3 regions of the Pseudoalteromonas sp. NH0006-46 genome follow, and region 2 is predicted to be linked to each of the others. Evidence: predicted binding sites of a transcription regulator. Region 2 holds the regulator's gene; each other region holds the start of a gene.
The links. Region 2 encodes sigma-54, which starts transcription at its own class of promoters, with help from an activator protein. Its sites were predicted from a motif close to GTTGGCACGNNNNTNGNNT; they were not measured.
Positions count from the first base shown of each region.

Region 1: the regulator sigma-54 is predicted to act here: its motif matches at 2,101-2,119, upstream of AC27I2_RS09350 (hemerythrin domain-containing protein).
Region 3: the regulator sigma-54 is predicted to act here: its motif matches at 3,117-3,135, upstream of AC27I2_RS16995 (YggN family protein).

Region 1 covers NZ_BAAJML010000003.1:359,853-365,729, reverse strand. Annotated here, with positions in the region: gene AC27I2_RS09360 (TonB-dependent receptor) at 1-889, opposite strand, end outside; gene AC27I2_RS09355 (hypothetical protein) at 1,137-1,550, shown strand; gene AC27I2_RS09350 (hemerythrin domain-containing protein) at 1,638-2,063, opposite strand; gene AC27I2_RS09345 (tetratricopeptide repeat-containing diguanylate cyclase) at 2,258-4,177, opposite strand; gene AC27I2_RS09340 (RluA family pseudouridine synthase) at 4,408-5,877, opposite strand, start outside.
Region 2 covers NZ_BAAJML010000001.1:248,164-254,040, reverse strand. Annotated here, with positions in the region: gene kdsC (3-deoxy-manno-octulosonate-8-phosphatase KdsC) at 1-540, shown strand, start outside; gene lptC (LPS export ABC transporter periplasmic protein LptC) at 537-1,091, shown strand; gene lptA (lipopolysaccharide transport periplasmic protein LptA) at 1,081-1,617, shown strand; gene lptB (LPS export ABC transporter ATP-binding protein) at 1,614-2,339, shown strand; gene AC27I2_RS01110 (RNA polymerase factor sigma-54) at 2,409-3,908, shown strand; gene hpf (ribosome hibernation promoting factor) at 3,935-4,222, shown strand; gene ptsN (PTS IIA-like nitrogen regulatory protein PtsN) at 4,227-4,679, shown strand; gene rapZ (RNase adapter RapZ) at 4,699-5,544, shown strand; gene AC27I2_RS01090 (HPr family phosphocarrier protein) at 5,588-5,860, shown strand.
Region 3 covers NZ_BAAJML010000010.1:131,628-137,504, forward strand. Annotated here, with positions in the region: gene AC27I2_RS16970 (cytochrome b/b6 domain-containing protein) at 1-524, opposite strand, end outside; gene AC27I2_RS16975 (AzlC family ABC transporter permease) at 769-1,473, shown strand; gene AC27I2_RS16980 (AzlD domain-containing protein) at 1,470-1,769, shown strand; gene AC27I2_RS16985 (glutathione peroxidase) at 1,992-2,489, shown strand; gene AC27I2_RS16990 (PA3496 family putative envelope integrity protein) at 2,606-2,791, opposite strand; gene AC27I2_RS16995 (YggN family protein) at 3,173-3,970, shown strand; gene AC27I2_RS17000 (hypothetical protein) at 4,866-5,006, shown strand; tRNA gene AC27I2_RS17005 (tRNA-Ser) at 5,220-5,310, shown strand; tRNA gene AC27I2_RS17010 (tRNA-Ser) at 5,361-5,453, shown strand; gene AC27I2_RS17015 (RNA-binding protein) at 5,763-5,877, shown strand, end outside.

The DNA of each region.
Region 1 (5,877 bases), on a different contig from region 2:
GCGACACAATTGAACCCGCAGCTGGTACTGTACTGCCATTTGCTTGTACGCCTTGGCCGGTAATATAAAGGCCATGATCGATAAGTGCTTGAGTAGGGCGGTTAATACCGGCGTTGTCGGTAAATTCAACTTGGTATAGTTCAAAGTTAATATCCCAGCTACTTTTGTCATCTGGTAATATTCGTAATGCAGCAAATAAGCTGTCGCTTTTAGTGCCCGAATAATCATAGTAGCTACCATGATCAAGGTGCTCATAGCTTACTCTAAAGCCTACTTTGTCTTTGATTATTGGGGCTGTAAAGTCAATTTGCGCACTGTATTGATCCCAACGGCCTGCTGATAAGCTCGCTTTACCCTTACTTTCGTCAGTCGACGCTTGTTTAGAGTGTAAATTAACAAACCCACCATTACGCTGACTCGAACCGAATAAAACAGGTGGAGCGCCTTTAACAACATCTATCTGTTCTATAGAGTTGAACGATAAAGGAACACCAAAACCGTTGTTTCCTGCTTGACGACGTGTTCCATCTTGAAAAAGCTCACCCAATTGGCCACGAATAGTAGGTAAACTTGGCGCACCAAATCCACTTGCAGAATAGGTGTTTGGGCTTACTGCTAATACGTCTTGTAAAGTAGTAATGTTTAGTTGCTCTATTAACTCGCTTGAAATAGGTGTTACTGAGCGTGCTATGTCTTGCAATGCTAAATTATCGCCAAAAGGGCCGTCAATTGTTTCATTTTTAACAGAAAGTCCTTGAGACTTTATAACTTGGCCTGCCACTTCAATATGCTCAATCGAATCTTGTGCTTGCGTTTTGTCAGCTGCAAAGGCTACAAGGGGAGTGTTTAATATAGTGGCTAAGGATAGTGCTAAGTATGCGTGTTTCAAGCGTTGTCTCTCTAGTGTAATTAGTTACTGGCGATAAAGACCGAAAGGAATAAAAATATCTTTCAATCAAAGTTTAACTTTTTTAATTTTTAGAATGGATGTTTGCAAATTATGCTTATTATAGTCTTTAAACGTTAACTATTGTTGATTACCAATTCGTATTAAATCTTAATAGTCTGAAATTAATCATAGCTTATACGGTCTTGTTCAATTCTTGGTTTATTTATATATTTTTAAAGGAAATTTTATGACAGGTTCTTTAAGTAGCGATGTTCAAAGCCGTTTACAGTGGTCACTTTTGTCGCTTCGTTTAGGTGTTTTTATAGTAATGATAATGTGGACTCTCGATAAGTTTGTGAATCCGGGTCATAGTGCACGTATATTCGAACACTTTTATGGGATTAGTGGCTCTACTGACGTTGTTGCTTATGTATTGGGCGCGCTTCAGCTTATTTTAATGTTGGCATTTTTAGCAGGGATCAAAAAACGAATTACTTACGGTGTGGTTTTTATAATGCATGGTTTGTCTACGTTGTCATCTTATAACCAATACATAGATGGGTTTAATAACTTATTATTTTTTGCAGCGTGGCCAATGTGGGCAGCATGTTTTGCGCTGTATTTATTACGTGATCAAGACATTAAATTCACAGTAAAGTAGAGCGCTTATACAAAAAAATGGTTATAAGCCAATTAGCTTATAACCAAAAGTACACAGGGAGGTGTATGAATTTGTTACCTGCAATGGTTAGTGCATTGCGTCGTTGTATTTATCGCCTAGGCGCTCTTTTTGCCCTTCAGACAGCGCTTTACCCGCTAGCTGAAATACCTCATGTTCTTCTTCATCTAAATGATGATGCACTAAATGATGTAATTTTTTAGCCTCGACCAACCATGCCGACGAGCTCATTTCGGTGTCTTCAAGTTGTTCAATTAATTCGTCTATTTCGTGGTGTTCGGCAACGCTGTGACGGGCTTTTTCTTGCGTTAAGTCTTCACAAATTAATGGATTATAAAAGTAGCGTTCTTCAAATTTGGCATGTTCTTCTAGCTGCGTTTTTAGCTCATCCATTAAGCTGTGGCGTTTTTGTGTATCGCCTTTTGTTTGAATAAGCGCATCAACTAATTCGCGTTGTTTATCATGGTCATTACGTAGTGCTTCAAAAATATTCATAAATCTTCCTAATTAATTACGTTGCTTGTAACGATTGAAGCAAACGTAGTGCCATAGTGTAACTTTATGAAATTACTTGGTTTTATATTTGGTGTGTTTGTTAGGCTGTTTTATCTATGTATTTTTTACAGACAAGAGGGTGAAATAATTTCTCACTTACCAAGCGTGCTAAAATTTGCTAAACCCTAATGTATCTAGGGCTGCTCTACATTAACTTGATTGCGGCCACTTTGTTTGGCTTTATAAAGAAGCTCATCAGCATGAATGATGAGTTTTTCAAGTGAGCGATTAGAAGAGGTGCTAATTGCTGCACCTGCGCTAAAAGTAATGGTTTCTGCGTTTTTTAAGTCTTGTATTTCACTACAATAATTAATTAGCGCATTAGCAATAGAATCGAATGTTGCTTCAACACTTTTTTTATCTACTGTGTTTAAAACAAATAACCATTCTTCACCACCATAGCGGCCAAATTGGTCATCATCGTCGAGTACACTTTGTGCTGCACGCGCAAAGGCAACAAGTACTGCATCACCTACATCATGGCCATAAGTATCGTTGATATGTTTAAATAAATCTAAATCAACAATAGCAATAGTTGCGTTGCTTTGTTTAAGTGTATTAGCGGCTTTTTTCATTATACCGCGTCGATTAAAACTTTTAGTTAAATAGTCTGTTAGCGCCATACTGTAGTATTTTTTACGCTGAAGTACCTGTTTATAAATGAGTAATAACGACACAATAACTAAAATAAATGCAATTGTTGCGCTTAAACGCCAAATAATTTTTTGTTGATATTCTTCTTTAGCAAGTAGCTCATTTATGTTTTTGTCGTATTCTAATTGAAGTATTTTTTCTTCTTTTTCTTTCACTTCAAATTTTATTTGCAGTGTTTTAATGTTTGTTTCGCTGGTGGCTTCGTAATGCTTTTTCATAAATGTAAGCATTTGCTCCATAGCATCAAATGCATCGTCTGTTTTGTTCAGGTTTCGTTTTAATTGATATCGCTTTTGAAGAAATTCAGCTTTGTAAATGCTGCGGCTAAAGTCGTCTAACATCGAAAATACTTGATCATTCATTTTATCGGCTTTTTCAGGTAAGCCTTGTTTTGAATAGATATCTAACATTAAGATCATTGTTGCTAGTTTCATATCGCCTATTTCAGCTGCACGGGCAACTTTAAGGTTTTTATTTGCTAGGGTTAAAGCGTCTTCATAGTTTTCTTGTTTATACAAAATGTTAGCAATTGAATACTGTGCAAAAGAAAGTCCTTTTTGCATATCAACTGATTCAAAATAGGCGAGTGCTTTATCAAAATAAATAAGTGCTTCTTGTAGCTTGTTTATTTCAAGTAATACGTTACCTAAACTCCAATAGGCTTTTGCTGTATATAAGCCATCTTGTGTTTGCTGGTAAGCAACGAGTGCTTTTTTAGCGTAAATAATGCCTTTTTCTTTTTCGTCTAAGTAATTATAAGCGTCGGCTATTTTTCTATAGAAGTAACCTTGCGATGCAATATCATTTTTTTGAATTGCTAGCTCTAATCCGTCAAGTGCAACACTTAAGGTTTTTTTTAGGTCATCTGTTTCTGTATAATAAAACGCGAAGGCTTTTAATATGATAATTTTTTCGGCGGGTGTAGATTGCGCATAACGCGTTTCTAATTTTTTAATAACATCGCTTGCTTGTTTGAGCTTTTTTTTCAAGCTCAGTAATTTTAGTTGTGACTCTAAAAATAGTAGTAAAATGTCGGGCTGTTTAGGCAGTTGTTGATTTGCTAAATACTCATTAAGGTGGGCATTTAGCTCATCATACTTTTCTTGTCTAAAAAGAAGCTCGGCATAAATGGCAGCGGATTCTAAATGTAGTGAGTTACTATACTTTAATTTACTCAGTTCATACGCTTGAGTAATTTGTTTTTTGTTTTGCAGGTAATCAAGCTTATCGGTTCTTACATTTTTAATAAGTACGCTTACGGCTTTTTGGCTTAACTCAATGGAGGACGTATTTGCAGAGTTAGCAGTACTTTGAAAAGTGGCAAGTAAAAAAAAGATAACGACAACCGGCTTAATCACTGCCCTGAGGTAGCTCATTTGCGTTTGTATATTTATCATCATGTTATTCCCTTACCAATTTAGTATACGTTACTTAATACTACGACAACGCTCAGTTATTTAAACTGTGTGCGTAAAATTACACCCAAAATGTGTAGCTAATAAAATATAAATAGATGTTTTCACGGCGTTAATCATGTAATCACATTATCATAAAAGTTATTTTAAAAAATATCTACGTCCATAATCTTAGTATTAGCACGGTATTAAACGCATAATTTAATGCTTAATTATTAAAAATCAGCGGCAACTTTAAACTCTAATCGTTCATGAGTAATCGGGTGTGTGAACGCCAAGTACTCAGCGTGCAGATGTAATCGGTCTGCTTTTTTACCATAGTGTGTATCACCAACAATAGGGGTATTTAAACCCAAAACATGTGCACAGTGCACTCGCAATTGATGTGTGCGGCCTGTTTTAGGATATAGCTGCAAGCGTGTTGTGTTGTTTTTTCGCTCAAGCACTTGCCATGTTGTTAGTGAAGGCTTACCTTTTTGGTAACACACTTTTTGGCGCGGTTTATCATCAAAGTCTGGTGTAAGGGGTAACTCTATAGTCCCGCTTTCTTGCTCTATGTTGCCGTCGACTAAAGCAACGTAGCGTTTTTCTATTGTGCGCTCAATAAATTGTTTTTGAATGGCTTTATGTGCCCGTTTATTTAGGGCAATAATTAATAGCCCGGAAGTAGACATATCCAATCGGTGCACAATAAGTGGGCCTGTAGCCTCTGGAAATTGTGTTTTCATACGCAAAAATACAGAATCGTCTATGGTAATGCCGGGTACCGATAAAAACTCTGCCGGTTTATTCACTATTACCAAATCATCATCTTGATAAACAACAGCAAGCTCTTTACCTTGTGCCGGGTTATTGAGAAGCGGGCTCGGTTCTACGTTTAAACCTTTTAACATGTGGCCCAAAATAGGTTGGCATTTACTAAAGCAAGAAGGGTAGTAGTTTTTATGTTGCCTAACCGCTGATTTTGGCGGCGCTCCCCACCAAAATTCACCCATAGCAATAGGCGTTAATTTATGTTTAAACGCATGCTGAAGTAACTTAGGCGCTGCGCAGTCACCTGCTCCCGATGCTGGCGTGTGCTCAGGTAATTTAGCAAAGATAGCATTAAGGTCTTCTGTTTCGCCCTCAATATTAAGAAATTGATACTGGGCAAATAGCATTTTTTGTAAGCTTTTAGAGAGTGTTTTACGGCGTTTTTTTAAATGCTCAAGCTCATCGTCTATTTTGCTATGCGCTTGTTCAAGCGTGACTAGCTGTGTTTGCCATTTTTGCTTTAATGCCTGAAGCTGTTTTTTTTCTTCAATACTCTGAGTTGCCAGCTTTTTTTTGAGTTGCTGAATTTTAGTCTTACTCGATTTTTTTTCAGCGTCGCTGCGTTGTTTTTTCCGCTTTTTTCTACTTTTTTGCATTAAAGCATGCTGCGCTTGCAGTTCTTTTTCAAAGCCTTCGTTGGCTGTTGCTAATAACTGGCTTATGCTTTTTAGCTGCTCACTGTGTTCAAGCTCGTCTATTTGCGCGTTTATGTCATTTATTATTTTACTTTTGGCTAAGTAGTTTTCATCGTTCAATTGCATACTTGAAATAGGGGGAACAAAGTCAATGCTGGCTTTGTCTGCATCAACTTGCCCTGAGTAGGCTGCTAAAAAACCAAGTTCGTTTTGCTCATTTTTAACCACTAATACGCC
Region 2 (5,877 bases):
GAGCTCTATCAACCTCTAAGCGAAGACGCAAAAGCACGTGCTAAAAAAGTAAAGCTGCTTATTTGTGATATCGATGGTGTGTTTTCTGATGGTCGTATTTATCTGGGTAACCAAGGTGAAGAGCTCAAAGCGTTTAATACAAAAGATGGCTTTGGCATTAAAGCGCTAATTAACAGCGGCTTTGACGTTGCGGTTATTACCGGACGACATTCAAAAATAGTACAACAGCGTATGACAAGCCTAACAGTACAACACATTTACCAAGGTCAAGAAAACAAACTCCTCGCTTATGAGGAGCTAAAAACAAAGCTTAACTTATGTGATGAGCAAATTGCCTACATTGGCGATGACGGCCCCGACATGCCGGTAATGGAGTTAGTAGGGTTTGCTGTTGCAGTAAATGACGCACATCCGCTAATAAAACGTTTAGCGCATTACACCACACAAATGCTTGGTGGATTTGGTGCAGTGAGAGAGCTTACCGACCTGCTAATGCTTGAAAACAACAAACCCTTGACCACCAAAGGTACGAGTTCATGAATGCAGCGCGCATCATATTAAGCGTTTTATTCATCAGCTGTATGGTTTGGCTTTGGTACCCTTATTTCACACAAGTAAGTTTACCGCAGCAAACCGAAGCAGACATTATTGCAAAGCCCGATTACACTGCCATAGAGCTAAAACAAACAGCGTATGACGAGAATGGGAAGATTAGCCACAAAGTAACGGCAGCGCGAATGGAGTTATATCAAGAATTAGGATTTACCTTTTTTGATAAACCCATTTTTACGCTTTATAACGACAAACAAACGTGGCGAATTAACGCTAACGAAGCAACACTATACGAAGGCAGACAATTAATACTAGAAGGTAACGTTGTTGCTAGTAACTTAACTGATAACGCAATGATAGATAAAATAAATGCTGATAATATTCAGGTAGATATAAAATTACTAACGATGCAATCAGAACAACCTGTCATTGTTACAGGACCCAATTTAAAGATCACCGGTAAAGGCCTCGAAGCCGATTTAAAAACCGAAGTGATAAAACTAATTAACCATACGCGAACTATTTATTATGACCAATAAACTATTAACACTCTTTATTATTCCAACATTTATACTTGCACTCGGTGCAAATGCTGCTGAACCAACGGCGCCACTTGCTGCAAATCAAATTTCTATTAGTGCTGATAAGCAAGAAGGTCAACTGAAAGAAAATGTAGGTATATTCGAAAAAAACGTTGAAATTATTCATGGCGACAGAAAAATTACCGCTGACCGCCTAGAAGTGCATAAACGCGATGAATTGGGTGATAACAAGCAACTGTTAATTGCTACAGGTACACCCGCTTATTTTGAAGAAAAACAAGCCGACGGCACAATAATGAGCGCCAGCGCTAATGAAGTTAGATACGATGTTTCTAAACGTTTTTTAACATTAATTGGAAATGCACAGGTCTCTCAAGCTGGGCAAAAAATGAATGCAAAAAGCATTACCTACGATATTGAGCAACAACTCATTAGCGCCGAAAAAGATGAAAGCTCAACGGATCGCGTGCACACCATTTTAGTACCTGTGGAGCCAAAAAAAAGCGATAAAGGTAAGCCATGAGTACATTAAAAGCAGAGCTATTAGCCAAAAGCTACAAAGGCCGAGAAGTAGTTAAAAATGTAGGCTTAGAAGTTAAAGCCGGCAGCATTGTGGGCTTACTTGGTCCTAACGGTGCCGGTAAAACCACCACGTTTTATATGATTGTAGGCTTAGTCCCTAGCGATAAAGGTAAAATATCTATCGACGAGAACGATATTACTCTTTTACCTATGCACAGTCGTGCTAGATTAGGCATTGGCTACTTGCCGCAAGAGTCGTCTATATTCAGAAAGTTAACCGTGTATCAAAACTTAATGGCTATTTTAGAAACTCGAAAGGAGCTCACTAAGCAAGCCAGAGAAGATACACTTAATAATCTATTGGATGAATTTAGTATTCAACACATTCGCGATAGCAAAGGTATGGCACTATCGGGCGGAGAGCGTCGCCGAGTAGAGATTGCACGTGCTTTAGCTGCAGATCCAAAGTTTATTTTATTAGACGAACCGTTTGCCGGCGTTGACCCTATTTCAGTGTTGGATATTAAAAAAATTATTGAACACCTTAAAAACCGTGGTATTGGTGTATTAATAACAGACCATAATGTAAGAGAAACCCTTGATGTTTGCGAAAAAGCCTACATAGTTTCTCATGGGGAACTGATTGCTTCTGGTACCCCTGAACACGTATTAAACGATAAAACTGTACGCGATGTATATTTAGGCGAGCAATTTAGGCTGTAACATTTACGCCTTATTTGTATGCATCTGCTAGTATTAATTATAACAACTTAAAAGGATTGTTAGAGATACATGAGGCAATCACTACAGCTGCGCATGGGCCAGCAACTTACAATGACACCTCAGTTGCAACAAGCTATTCGCTTGCTGCAATTAAGCACATTGGATCTTCAGCAAGAAATACAAGAAGCGCTCGACAGCAACCCATTACTTGAGGTTGAGGAGCAAGACTATGCCGATGACCTTGCAGGCAAAAATGAGCAAAAAGCAGATAATGATGAAGTGACAGTAAGTGCATCTGCAGATGAAGCCCCCAGTGAGTATGAACAAGACAGTGGTGAAGCCCTAGCAAAAGATACCGTCAGTGACGACATGGCAATGGACGTTAGCTGGGATGAGTACATGAGTGCCGCCCCAGCATCGTCTTCAGGCCCCATGCCTGAAGATGAGTCTATTTATCAAGGTGCATCGACTGAAACCCTTCACGAATACTTAATGTGGCAATTACAACTAACGCCATTTAGCCCTACGGATGAAGCGATTGCTATTGCAATAGTTGAAGCCGTGGACGACTCAGGCATATTAACCCTCAGCTGTGAAGAAATTTTAGAGAGCTTTAATCAAGATAACGACGATGACGTTGAGGTTGAACTTGATGAAATTGAAGCCGTTTTAAAGCGTATTCAATTATTTGACCCTGTTGGTATTGCAGCACGAAGCTTACAAGAATGTTTGTGTATTCAGTTAAATCAATTTGATAAAGGCACCCCTTTTATTGACGAAACAAAAATGATTTTAACCGAGCACATAGATTTGTTAGCTGCTCGCGACTACCGTACATTAATGAAAAAAACGAAGCTCAAAGAAGATGAGCTTAAAGAAGTAATGACACTTATTCATACGCTTAACCCAAAGCCTGCAGACACAATAGTGCGAGAAGAGTCTGAATATGTAATACCAGATGTGTCAGTTAAGAAAATTAAAGGCCGCTGGGTTGTTGAACTAAACCCAGACAGCATGCCAAAAATTCGTGTGAACAGCCAATATGCTGCAATGTCGCGTACAGTTAAGTCGAGCGGTGATAGCCAGTTTATTCGCTCACATTTACAAGAAGCTAAATGGTTTATTAAAAGTTTAGAAAGCAGAAACGACACACTTTTAAAAGTAACTAACTGTATCGTAAAACAACAACAAGGCTTTTTTGAACACGGTCCAGAAGCCATGAAACCTATGGTTTTAAATGATGTAGCCGAAATGGTAGAAATGCACGAATCGACAATTTCGCGCGTAACGACTCAAAAGTACATGCACACACCGCGTGGAATATTTGAGCTTAAATACTTTTTCTCAAGCCATGTAAGCACGGAAAATGGTGGAGAATGTTCATCCACAGCGATACGAGCACTTATCAAAAAATTAATCGCAGCAGAAAACTCAGCAAAACCATTGAGTGATAGCAAAATTGCGGATATATTGGCTGAGCAAGGAATTAAAGTAGCAAGACGGACAATCGCAAAATACCGCGAATCTCTTGCTATTCCACCGTCAAATCAGCGAAAGAGCCTGATCTAAGACGCTAAACAAAGAGGGTAATGCTTATGCAACTAAATTTAACTGGTCGTCATGTAGAACTAACTGATTCATTAAGAGACTATATAAATACCAAATTTGCGAAGCTAGAAAGGCACTCTGATCATATTAATAATGTTCATGTCATTCTTGATATAGAAAAATTAAATCAAAAAGCAGAAGCAACTATTCATGTAAGTGGCGCTGAATTATTCGCATCCACTGAACATCAAGATATGTATGCAGCGATTGATTCATTGATTGATAAGCTTGACCGTCAAGTAATTAAACACAAAGAGAAGCTTGCTCGACACTAATATGATGAAACTAAGTTCACTTATATGCCAGGACTGCAGCAAAGCTGCGGTCCTTTTTAATAGTAAAAAAAGAATTTTAGAATTTATTAGCGAGCTTGCTCACGATAAATTACCGTATTTGTCTCAACAAGATATTTTGGGCGCTTTATTAACTCGCGAAAAGCTAGGTAGCACAGGAATAGGAAGAGGCATAGCTATTCCACATGGTCGAATGAGCGGCGCACAAGAACCTTTAGCATTAGTATTAGTAAGTGAAACACCGATTAACTTTGATGCTATAGATAATCGACCAGTTGATATTTTTGTTGCACTCATCGTACCTGATGGTGATAACCAGCAACACTTAAAGACGCTAGCGACGATAGCTGATAAACTAAAAAACAAAGAATTTTGCAAACAGCTACGCTGTGCTAAATCGGACGCCGAGCTGTATCAAATTATTGTTGACCAATCGTAATAAATTTAAAGGGTGATTAATGGAGTTGATTATCATAAGTGGCCGTTCTGGTTCTGGTAAGTCGGTTGCTTTACGCGTTGTTGAAGATCTAGGTTATTATTGCGTAGATAACATCCCTGTAAATTTATTACCTTCTTTGGTAAGAAGCGTTTCTGATAACTACGATAAAATCGCCGTTAGCATCGATGTGCGAAACTTGCCAAAAGAACAAGATGAATTTAATCACATTATTGAATATTTACCGGGTTTTACAAAACCAACACTATTTTATTTAGACAGTGAAGATCAAACATTAATAAAACGTTTTTCAGAAACAAGACGTTTGCACCCTCTATCAATCGATTCGCTTCCGCTTGATTTAGCCATAAAAAAAGAAAAAGAACTACTTGACGTGCTAACTACTCGTGCCGATTACATGATAGATACCAGCGACTTGAGTGTTCATCAACTCGCTGAATCGATTCGTGAAAAAATATTAGGTAAAAAAGACAAGCAGCTGATTGTCACATTTGAATCATTTGGTTTTAAACATGGTATACCTAAAGAAGCAGACTACGTATTTGATGCACGTTTTTTACCTAACCCACATTGGGAGCCTGAACTAAAACCACTCAATGGTTTAGACCAGCCAGTAAAAGATTATTTAGCTAGCCACAGCATAGTTCAAAAGTTCACATGGCAAATACAAACTTTTGTGCAAACCTGGTTGCCTCATTTAGAACGCAATAACCGTAGCTACTTAACGATTGCTATTGGTTGTACTGGCGGACAACATCGCTCTGTATATTTAGCGCAAACAATTGGTGAAAGCTTTGCAGTTACACACCCTAATGTAAAAATACGCCACAGAGAACAAGAAAAATAATTTATATAAACTAATAACCTGTTCAGCTTTGATAGAGTAATGTATGCGCATAGAAGACACTTTTTTAATACAAAATAAATTAGGGCTACATGCCAGAGCCGCGACAGTATTGGCTCAACTTGCTGTTAAATTTGATGCTTCAATCACTTTATTTCAAGATGACAAAGAAGCTGCTGGTGATAGTGTATTAGCACTGATGCTTCTTGAAAGTAGCCAAGGTAAAGAAGTTAAAGTGGTATGTGAAGGACCTGATGCAAAACAAGCTTTAAATGCCATTGGAGAGCTTATTTCGCAACGATTTAACGAGCAAGAGTAACGTTAATTTTTAACAAT
Region 3 (5,877 bases), on a different contig from region 2:
TTTTCTCCGGTGATCATTGCTTTGACTAAAGGCTTACCTTTAATTCGGTATACAACAATTGCCGCTATGTGCAAACCTATTGCATACAGTAATATGTCAAAATTGAGGTGATGCAACCAATTAGCAAAATCTACTGCATCACTCGATACATATTCAACAAGCGGGCCGTCAGTTAAAATGCCATCACTGCTCATCAGCCCGGTAATTAATTGCGTTGAAATGAGCGCAAAAAAAGCAAGGACCATATAGCTTCCAGGGGCAGAGTGCCCTATGGTGTCTACCGGCTTTTTGAGACCCTGAAACAGAGCCTTAGGTGAGTGAATCAAGCCACTTAATTTCGCAGTTCTACTGCCAACGATCCCCCATACTATCCGCGTAACAATGAGCGCTAAAGTAAAGAATCCAGCAACAAAATGTAGCTCAATCATCCCCTCTTCTACACTAAAATATAAAACGGCAATACTTATGACTAACAGCCAATGAAAACACCGAATAAACCCATCCCATACTTTTATTGTTGTCATTATATTTACCCTCTAATAAACATTATCATTCAATAATAATTAATCTGAACCCTAGCTAGAGATTTTCAGTGAAAACATAAAAGTTTATGCGTTACTAACTGGCCTAATGCAAGTAAATTCAACCAAGTTAGCACTGCAACTAACTGCTTGAGAAAGATTTATTATCCAGAGCTCATGTTAATCACTTTCACCTTATAATAAGGTATCATTATCTTCCATTCTACAAGCCAGCAAGGTAAATGCTATGCAACCAGTTAAAAAAGCGATTATAAAAGGCTTTTTAGATATGCTTCCGCTTTGCTTAGCCGTCATTCCATGGGGAATATTATGTGGTTCTTTAGCTATTCAAAATGGGTTTACTGCACTTGAAACGCAAGCTATGTCGTTACTGGTTTTTGCAGGATCGGCTCAACTTGTCGCGATTGAACTTATGGCGGGCAACACGCCCTTGCTGACCATATTATTCACTACGTTTATCATTAGCTCTCGTCATTTTTTATATGGGCTTGCTGTCAGGCATAAAGTGATTGATCAGCCAATGCGCTGGCGTTTACCTGTTAGCTTTGTATTAACCGATGAATTATTTGCCTTTTCTCACCACCGCAAAGCTTATCGCACACAAGTGCGTTTAGTTTATGCGCTAAGTGCAGGCTTTAGTTTTTACATTGCATGGAATATTTGGACATTAATAGGCATTGTTGCAGGCTCTATGCTTCCCGATTTAACTAACTTAGGGCTCGACTTTGCAATTGCAGCTACTTTTATTGCCTTAGTTATCCCAGGTATTAAAAATGCCGCATCTTTAGTCACTGTTATTGTTGCAGGTGTTACTGCTACATGGTTAAAAAGCACAGGGTTTGAGTTATGGCTAGTGTGCTCCGCATTATTAGCAATGAGTGCTGGTTATACAACGGCAAGACTTTCAGCTAAAAGGGAAACTAAACCATGATGACCACTATCTTACTTATGGCCTGTATTACATTCTTTACCCGTTACTTGTTTTTACACCGCTCACTACCTTTTAAAGTAGGGCCCAAAATGCAGCAGTTTTTGAGCTTTAGCGCACCGGCCGTTCTTACTGCTATTTGGGTACCTATCGTATTTTTGAACGACGAAGGCATAAATTTGCATTGGCAAAACCCTTATTTAAGTGCCGCTATTGTAGCCATTATTGTTGCTTATAAAACGCATAATATTTACTACACAACACTTGCTGGTATGGGCTTGTTTCTAATTTTAAATTAAGGTTTATTGACCTCTTAAAATTAAATATTTCGCAGCCTAGGCTCTCCACTCTTTGTTGCCTACATAGATGTAATCCAAGGGTGTGAGAAGGGCGCGGAAACCTTACTCACTTTTTACTTAGAACACGGGTTTTTATACCTCACGGCACGATTAAATTTTATACTTTATGTAACCCTCTTACCGCGTTAAAATATGCTCCAACAAAAAAAACAAGAAGCCACTATGCAAAAGTTTCATCAATTAAGCGCAACAAGCCTACAAGGACAACCTCTAAACTTTGATGACTTTGAGGGAAAAGTTGTCCTCATTGTTAATACAGCAAGTAAATGCGGGTTTACCTACCAATACGCATCTTTACAAGCGCTTCATGAGAAATACGCCAGTCAAGGGTTAGTGATTATAGGTTTTCCGTGCAATCAATTTGGCCAACAAGAGCCAGGGGATGCCTCGCAAATAGAGCAAGGGTGCTTAGTAAATTACGGGGTCAGCTTTTTAATAGCAGGCAAAGTTGATGTGAATGGTAAAAATGCACACCCTGTATACCGATTTTTGAAATCAGCATTACCGGGGTTTTTAACTCGAAAAATAAAATGGAATTTCACCAAATTTTTAATTGCAGCCGATGGCACGCCAATTAAACGCTATGCCCCTTTTACTAAGCCAGAAAAGTTAGAGCTAACGATACAAAAAGCATTAACTAAGGCTAAAAGCGCGCAGTAAAAAGTAATAAAGAGGCAAATAGCCTCTTTATTGCCAATGTAACAACCTATTAAGCGTACATGCCTGTACACTTAACCGGCGGTTATTTATTGGTAGTGTATTTATACTAGTGCAATTTAATCGATGTAATCGCTTAAGTCATCTTCGCCTAGATTTTTACGCAAACGTTTTTGCTCAAGGTAGTCTTCCAACTTTTTCTTAACCTTTTGCTTGTTTTTATCGTGTTGATTTCGACCGACCATTTCGTATTCGTCTTCAACAAAATCATCATCTAGCGCATCGTAACTAAATGTCTTACCCACAACCCACTCCATAAAGTGTTTGAGACCAATTACGCTTTAATTAATGTAATTGGTAAATTAAAAAATTTAACACCAATATGCTGTGCAAATTAGCATCAAAGTAAAGCCACAAAGCTATAGTAAATAGCCTTCATGTCATTAATGTGAATAAATAGCGCTAAATTGCAATTGTGGAAAGTGAGAGTTTTTTATCGTATCGATAAATTTTTTTTATAAATTTATATTCGTTGGTTAAATTCGCCAAAATATAGCCTAATAATAAAAACAAAACAGACCATCAACCCCAACAAAAAATATAAACCATTGCTTTTGTTAATAAAAAAATAGTGGCACCAAACTTGTTATTAGTTATTTGTTATCAACAAAAAATAGAGTCATCAAATGAAAAAATTACTATTAGTTAGCGCATTAATCTGTACACCTGTTGCTATGGCACACAACGACAGCGATTCAACAATTTCATTTAGCAACGATCAATGCGATGTGGAGTTTAAAAATGATGTTCGCATTAAGCCAAACGAACTAGAAATTTTTACAGCAAAAAACCAAGCTATGCAATTTAACAATAACGGCGATTTAATGGTAAATGGTGAGTTTGTTGCACTTAATAACTCACAACGCCAAGCACTTACTCAATACTCCGATAGCTTACGCACACAGTTACCGGAAGTCGCTAATATTGCATTAGACGGTGTAAAAATCGCCGGTGTCGCTTTAGAAGAAGTAGGCAATGCGTTTAACATTAACGGCTTAGACGGTATGTCGTCGTTAATGGACGATATACGCTTGGAAGTAGAAAACACGTTTTATCAAGAAGGCACCTTTGTTATGGGCCAGCAAAGTTTTAACCAATTTGGTGAAAACTTTGAACACCAGTTTGAAAAACAAATAGAAACTGCCGTTGAATCAGCAGTCATGCAATCTATGGGCAGTATATTGGTCGCGCTTGGATCTGAATTATTAGGTTCGGGTGGTGATATGGATGCATTTGAAGAGCGCATGGAAAACATGGGCGCACAAATTGAAGAAAAAGTAGAGTTACACGCAAACAATTTAGAGCAACGCGCTAATTCACTGTGCGGTAATTTTGCTGAAATTGCAAAACAAGAAGAGCAGCTAGTAACGTTAGTTCCTGAGCTAGAAGGGTATCAATTATTTACCTTTAAACACGTTAAATAACCCGCACTTTATTCTCCCTATTTAACATCCCTTCAGCAGCATTTTATTGAATGCTGCTTTTTTGTATCTGCTTTCTCTCTTTTCCCTCGTTTATGTTGTTCGGCTCAGATTACGGGGCATTGGTCTGGTTAGCACTTGCCTTAGTAAACAGCTTTGTGGCTTTATACAGATACAGACTTCGTTCACCCTTTTACCTATTTAAATAATAAGTATAAAAACAGCGTCATTACGTTAGCTTTATCACTTTTAACGTTTTTATAAACTTAAATTTAGCTCATACGCCTTACTCTGTTTTTGATAACACTAGCGCTTTAACCACCCAATTTAGAGTCGCTGCGCAAGGCTAAAGTATTCAGTAAACGATTAGCTCTTAAATTAATGCCCTTAGCAAAAAGCTGAGCGGCTCCATCCCCAGTTAGACACGTTTAAACGTAACTAACACTAAAGCGCCTACCTTAAAGTAGGCGCTTTTTATTTACTAAAAGCCCCAACATTGAAAAAATTATATTTTTAGGTCAATTAATATTTTAAATATTAAATTAATAACGATTTTTTATTGCACTGAACACTCCTATCAAGCGCCATGAAAAATGCTATGAACATCACAAGTAAAAACCAAAATAAAATAATCTGAATAATTACCCAATAAAAATAATGGAATATGCATAAATAAAAAGCAAAATAAAAAATAACCCTTATTTAGCAACAGCTTAAACAATATAAAAACAATATAAAAATCAAAAAATAGAAAAAACACAATTAAACACTTAGTTAACAAACGTCAATTCAGATAAATATAACTAATGCCTCACATGTAATTTTTATCGTTTTATTTTTGTACGTTTCGCATGCAAAATGCGCATGTTTTCAACAAACCTAAACCCGGAGCCAAGTGATGAACCCTATAAATACATTAAACCAAACAGCAAACACACAAATTGCAGTTAAACCAACTAACCGAAAAGCAAAAATGCTAGCCAGACTTAATACGCTTGGTAAAAAACTAGCACTTGGCGGCGCAGCTCAGTACAAATAATCATCCAACCATGATTATTTTTTGGTGCAGCCAACACCCAACCACTAAAAACCTTTTTTAGCTCCCTTTGTTTGCTGCAACCTCTTTATTTTATTAAAAATAGTATCAATTCCCCTCTATTTACAAAAAAACACGCATTTACGTCTATTTTTTAGGCAAACAAACATTTTGCTATTTACACACCCCCTCCACCTAAGTATTATTCTGCGTCACGGAGAGATGGCAGAGTGGTCGAATGCACCGGTCTTGAAAACCGGCATAGGTTTGTAGCCTATCTAGGGTTCAAATCCCTATCTCTCCACCATATTCTAGTTGGTGGTTTTTTAATATCATTAACACAACCGGTTATGCGTTGGAGAGGTGTCCGAGTGGCCGAAGGAGCTCCCCTGCTAAGGGAGTATAGAGTTTGTAGCTCTATCGAGGGTTCGAATCCCTCCCTCTCCACCATATACTAGATATAAACCACTTAATTGTGGTTTTTTTGTGCCTGAATTTTAACTCCGTTAACAACGGGGAGGGTGAGAACCCTCGACAGGGTTCGATAAAGTCTCGGGAACAGTTTAGGCCGCTGCAAGCGTCACGTAGCGGTTGATTACATGGATGTAAGCAAGTCTATCCCTCCCTCTCTACCGCATACTAGATTTAAACCACTTAATTGTGGTTTTTTATGACTAAAATTTATTAAAATTAAACAAATTGTAACCCGTTATAACTTAGTGCATTATTAATAAAACTATAGCCACTTCAGGTTTCGCTATGAACCGATTCATATTGTTAATTACATGCACAGCGCTACCTTTTTTTTCTTTTTCGCAAAATACAACGGTATACAAGTGTGTAATTAAAGGCGTTCCTACCTTTAGCCAAACAC